DNA from 2 places in the Polaribacter staleyi genome. Region 1 is predicted to be linked to the other one. Evidence: riboswitches for the same ligand, from Rfam matches in the RefSeq annotation. Region 1 holds a riboswitch; the other holds the start of a gene.
What was found. Region 1 has a riboswitch for S-adenosylmethionine ahead of WHD07_RS01655 (Na+/H+ antiporter NhaC family protein). Riboswitches for the same ligand answer to the same signal wherever they lie in the genome.

Region 2: another riboswitch for S-adenosylmethionine. It lies ahead of WHD07_RS15035 (homocysteine S-methyltransferase family protein); the one in region 1 lies ahead of WHD07_RS01655 (Na+/H+ antiporter NhaC family protein).

The regions. Positions count from the first base shown of each region.
Region 1 is NZ_CP150665.1:444,185-447,383, forward strand. It holds gene WHD07_RS01655 (Na+/H+ antiporter NhaC family protein) at 1-1,298, opposite strand, end outside; SAM-I-IV-variant riboswitch at 1,348-1,447, opposite strand; gene WHD07_RS01660 (hypothetical protein) at 1,669-3,199, shown strand, end outside.
Region 2 is NZ_CP150665.1:3,614,651-3,617,849, forward strand. It holds gene epsC (serine O-acetyltransferase EpsC) at 1-335, shown strand, start outside; gene cysM (cysteine synthase CysM) at 337-1,230, shown strand; SAM riboswitch class I at 1,302-1,417, shown strand; gene WHD07_RS15035 (homocysteine S-methyltransferase family protein) at 1,465-2,463, shown strand; gene WHD07_RS15040 (antibiotic biosynthesis monooxygenase) at 2,475-2,756, shown strand; gene metH (methionine synthase) at 2,753-3,199, shown strand, end outside.

The DNA of each region.
Region 1 (3,199 bases):
CCAAATCTTAGTGGTTTAAAGCTGATAAATAATAAGGTATATATAAATAACAATGCCAAATACCAGGTATTAGAAACTAAATCTAGGTAATCTATTTTTCCGTTAGCGAAACTTAAGATCATTAAAACCTGTGCGCCATAAGGTAAAAGTCCTTGTGTAATACAAGCAAATATATCTAATATAGATGCTGTTTTTTTATTGTCTAAACCGTACTCATCGTTAATTGTTTTTGCAATGGGACCAGAAATTATAATAGAAACCGTATTATTAGCAATTGCCATATTGATGGTGCTTACTAAAGTTGCAATGCCAAATTGAGCTGATTTTTTACTTTTTATAAGTGTCTTAATTTTTAGCAGTATAAAATCAATCCCTCCATTTTTTTTCACCAAAGCCGCTAATCCACCTGTAAGCAAGGATAATAAGAAAATTTCTGTCATATTTGTAAAACCAGTATAAGCTATTTTAGTAGCTTCAATAAGTGTAAAATCTCCATAGATTAAACCTAAAAAGATGCCAGAAAGAACACCTAATAATAAAGTTATAAATACATTAACACCTACTATAGATAAGGTAATCACCAATAAATATGGTACTATTTTTAGTACAGAATAATTATACGTTACAGTTTCAGTTGCTACCTCTTTTAATCCTAAACCTTGAATAATTAAGATTGCAATGGTAAATAACGCAGCAGGAACGGCAATTTTAATATTTTGTTTAAATTTATCACTCATTTTACAGCCTAAAGACTGAGTGGCAGCAATGGTGGTATCAGAAATTACAGATAGATTATCACCAAACATGCTACCGCCTAATAATGCGCCACAAAGTATGGGTAAGTCCATACTACTTTTATCTGCAATACCAATAACAATTGGTGCTAACGCAACAATGGCACCCACCGAAGTACCTGTAGAAACCGATAAGAAACCCGCAATTATAAAAATACCAAAGTAAATATATTGTATGTTAATATAATCTAACCCAAGACTTACAATAGCATCTACACTACCTGTAGATTTTGTAATGGTAGCAAAGGCACCTGCTAATAAATAGATTAAACACATGGTTAATATTTTATCATCTCCACAACCTTGTAACAGCGTTTTAATTTTAGAGTTTATAGATTGTCTAAACATTAAAAAGGCTACAATAATACCAACTATTACAGCAATGGGAGCAGGTAATGCATAAAAATCGTTTTGATAGATACCAACACCTAAAAACGTACATACAAATACGAATAAGGGAATTAATGCGCTAAATTTTGGAGTAATTGTGTTTGAATTTGCCATGTTACTTTTTTCTTTCTAAAAAGGACATAGCTGCTTATAAGTAGAATTATGAGTTAACATTGGTTCCAATTTATTGGCTTATCTATTTAGCACCTTGCTCGTTATTGCAGGTTGCTATCTCCTTTTTTTTGAGATTCTTGATAATTAATTTAAGAGCGCAAAATTAGTGTATAAATGGATAGTTATGTCTTTAAAAGCGTTAAAATTTTATGAAATTTAAATAGTATGATTTTAAGTGGTTAAGCTATTACTTTTACTTAATGACAATAGGAGTGATGTGTCAAATGTGTATGGAATGTATTTAATTAATGATTTTTTTAGGCAATTACTTCTATTTAAACCCTTATATTTATATTCATAAAAAATGAAAATGGAAGAAAGAGTAATTTATAAATGTTTTATTTCATCACCTGGTGATTGTGGGGAAGAAAGAAATATTACAGAAAAAGTAATTGGAAAACTTAATAAAGGAATAGCTAAACATTTAAAAATAAATTTTGAAACTTTTAAATGGGAAAACGATGTTCTACCTGATATGGGTAAAAATGGACAAGAAATAATAGATGATTCAGTTGAAAAATCTAATTATGATATTTTTATAGGTATAATGAGATATAGATTCGGAACTCCTACAAAAATTGCAGGTAGTGGAACTGAACATGAATACATCAAAGCTTTAGAAAAAAAGTCTAATAATTCTTTACCTAAAATAGTTTTCTTTTTTAACAATGAAAATGTAAACCCAAAAGAACTTGATTTTATACAATATAATAAAGTCCAAGAATTTAAAAAAAAGATAGGAACAAATGGTTTATATATAGATTATGAAGGTGTCATAGAATTTAAAAAAGAGTTAGAAAGGGTTTTAGAATTATTTATAAAAGGGCTTTCAACTAAATTTCAATCTAAAGAAGTTGTTGAGACAATTGATAGAATTAGAGTTAAACTAGATGATGACTTAAAAAAGTCTTTAAAATCATTTAACGAAGATGCTCCAATATGGATTGAACCTATAATTAGTAAATCTAATAACATATCAAAAAACCCTACTAAAAATATTGAAAATAATATTGATCTTTCTGAAATTTTAAACAATACAAAAAACTTAATAATAAAAGCACCTTCTGAATTTGGTTTAACATCATTAGCTCATTATCTAAAACTAGAAGCTTGGAAAATTGGAAAAACATTTGTTTATATAGATTCAAAGTTAACCAAGAAACATAAAATAGTAAAAAATATAGAACAGATTATTACCAATGATTATTTAAAAAATAGAGAAAATATTGATTGTATAATTATAGATTCTATATGTTTTGAAGAATCTGGTACTTTAAAAATGATTAAAAATGTTTCAGATAACTTTAAAGAAATCCCTATAATTATACTTAATACAATAGGAAACGATTTGTTTTTGACAACTAATGAAGATGAAGATGATGTGAAAATTAATAGGAGTTTTTTGACATATTATTTACTATCATTACCTCAAAGCGAAATAAGAAAAATTGTAAACCAATATATAATAAATAACTCTTTTAACGAAGACAATGATATATTATTAGACAAAGTTACAAATGATTTAGAAGTCTTAAATATTCACAGAACAGCAAAAAATTGTTTAGCTATATTAAAAGCTTCCTCAAAAATTGGAGTAGAACATTCTTCGGTAAATAGGACAAAATTATTAGATACTATTTTATCTATAATTTTTGAAGAATATGATATACCAACTTACAAGAGTAAAAAACCTGATATTAAAGACTGTACATATGTGTTAGGTTTTTTCTGTGAACTCCTTCTAAAAAGAAATGATTTTGAATTTTCAGAAGATTATTTTAAAAGAGAGTTACAAGATTTTTGTGAAGAAAATTATATTGATTTAGATTTGGATTATTTAT
Region 2 (3,199 bases), 1.2 Mb from region 1:
TTCATCCAGGTGCAGAAATAGGAGATTCGTTCTTTATAGATCATGCAACAGGTATTGTTATTGGAGAAACAACGCATATTAAAGAAAATGTTCAGATTTTTCAAGGAGTAACTTTAGGTGGTATCCAGGTTAAGAAGAGTTTAGCATCCACCAAAAGACATCCAACCATAGAAAGTGGTGTTGTTATTTACGCAAATGCAACTATTTTAGGAGGAGATGTTGTTATTGGTAAGAATTCTGTTATTGGAGCAAATGTTTGCATTACAGAATCGGTTGTAGAAAATTCTGTAGTTACAGTAGAATCGGAAAATAATATTTTTCAAAAAAGAAAGTAAGATGAAGACTAAAAGTATCATAGATTTTGTTGGAAATACACCACTTGTAGAAGCTAGAAATATCTTTAAAAAAGAAGGTGTTACTTTATTATTAAAACTAGAAGGGAACAACCCAGGTGGAAGTGTTAAAGATAGAGCTGCTTATTATATGATTTCTGAAGCAATAAAAAGAAAAAATATAAAGAAAGGAGATACTTTAGTAGAAGCAACAAGTGGAAACACGGGTATTGCATTGGCTTTAATGGCAAAGGTTTTAGGTGTAAATATGGTTATTACCATGCCAGAAAATTCTACCAAAGAAAGAGTACAAACTATGCGTGCTTACGGAGCAAAAGTAATTTTAACTCCAGCAGATAAAGGTATTGAAGGAGCAATTGACTATGCTCTAAAGTTAAAGTATAAGAAAGGATATTTTCGTTTAAATCAGTTTGATAATTTTGATAATCCAAAGGCGCATTACAATACAACAGGGCCAGAAATTTGGAGAGATACAGAAGGAGAAGTAACTCATTTTGTGTCTGCTATGGGAACTACCGGAACCATTACAGGTGTTTCTGATTATTTAAAAGAACAAAACAAAAATATTACCATTATTGGTGTACAGCCAAAAGATGGTGCAAAAATTCCTGGAATTAGAAAATGGCCACAAGAATATTTGCCCGCCATTTTTAAACCTAAAAAAATAGATCAAGTATTAGAGGTTAGTGAAGAAGAAGCTATAGAAGCAACACATCGTTTAGCAGAAGAAGAAGGCATTTTTGCAGGAATGAGTAGTGGTGGTGCGGTTGCAACGGCATTAAAAGTAGCAAATTCAATAGATAAAGGTGTAGTTGTTGCAATTATTTGCGATAGAGGAGATCGTTATTTATCATCAACTTTATTCGAAAAAGAGTAGATTTTACAAATAGATTCTGCAAATAAAAAAATATTCCTTTTATTTGCAGTTCAGTTCATAAACTTATTGATACGTTATCACGAAAGGCAGAGGGATTAGACCCGCTGAAGCCTTGGCAACCTCTCATATCTTGAGAAAGGTGCTACATTCTACTTTTAGTTTTTAAAAATTAAAAGACAGATAACAGCGAAAAAATTACCTTTCCTGATGACATATTGATAAAAATATCAAAAAATGTCAAATATATACAAAGCTTTACAAGAACGAATTTTAGTGTTAGATGGTGCCATGGGAACCATGCTACAAGCTTATAAATTTACTGAAGAAGATTTTAGAGGAGAACGCTTTAAAGACTATCCAACACCTTTACAAGGAAATAACGACTTGCTGTCTATTACGCAACCAGAAGCAATAAAAACCATTCATGGTAAGTATTTTGAAGCTGGTGCAGATATTGTAGAAACTAATACTTTTTCTGGAACTACCATAGCAATGGCAGATTATCAGATGGAAGATTTGGTATATGAATTAAATTATCAATCTGCAAAAATAGCCAAAGAAGTAGCAGATGCATTTACAGCAAAAGAGCCGCACAAACCACGTTTTGTAGCAGGTTCCATTGGGCCAACGAATAGAACTGCTAGTATGTCTCCAGATGTAAATGACCCAGGTTACCGAGCGGTTACTTTTGATGAGTTAAGAATTGCTTACAAACAACAAACAGAAGCTTTGTTAGATGGTGGCGCAGATTTGTTATTAGTAGAAACTGTATTTGATACATTAAATGCAAAAGCAGCTTTATTTGCCATAGAACAAGTAAAAGAAGAAAGATATATAGAGGTTCCAATTATGCTGAGTGGTACCATTACAGACGCTTCTGGTAGAACGTTATCTGGTCAAACAGCAGAAGCATTTTTAATATCGGTTTCTCATATTCCATTATTATCTGTAGGATTTAATTGTGCTTTAGGAGCCAATTTATTGCAACCTCATTTACAAGCAATCGCAAATAAAACAGATTTTGCTATTTCAGCACATCCAAATGCTGGTTTACCAAATGCTTTTGGAGAATATGATGAAACTCCTGAAGAAATGGGCGAACAAATAGAAGAGTATTTAAAGAAAGATTTAATTAATATTATTGGTGGTTGTTGTGGTACATCACCAGAACATATTAGAGTGATTGCAAATATTGCAGCAAAATATAAACCTAGAGTAGTAGGTGGTTTGTAATTTAAATTAAAGTGGTACTAGAAGTAGCAATTTTAAATATAAAAGAAGGATTGTCTAAAGACTTTGAAGCGGCTTTTAAGCAAGCGGAAAAGATTATTAGTACTCAGAAAGGATATGTTTCTCATCAGTTAAAAAAATGTGTTGAGCAAGAAAATAAATTTATCTTACTCGTAAACTGGGAAACAATTGAAGATCACGAAGACGGTTTTAGAAAATCTAACGAATATCAAAAATGGAAAGAGTTATTACATCATTTTTATAAACCTTTTCCAACAGTAGAACATTATATATGAAAGTGAAACAAACAAAATACATGAAATTGTCTGGTTTAGAACCTTTAGTTCTAAATGAAAGTAGCAATTTTATAAACGTAGGAGAACGTACAAATGTAGCCGGTTCTCGTAAGTTTTTAAGATTGATAAAAAATGAACAATTTGATGAAGCGTTGGATATTGCAAGACACCAAGTAGATGGTGGTGCGCAAATTATCGATATCAATTTTGATGACGGTTTAATTGATGGGAAAGAGGCAATGGTTCGTTTTTTAAACTTAATTGCAGCAGAACCAGATATTTGTAGAGTGCCAATTATGATTGATAGTTCTAAATGGGAAATCATAGAAGCAGGTTTGCAAGTTGTACAAGGTAAATGTGTTGTAAATTCGATATCACTTAAAGAAGGAAAAGAAAAATTTGTTTGGGAGGCAAAACAAATAAAACGTTACGGAGCAGCCGTA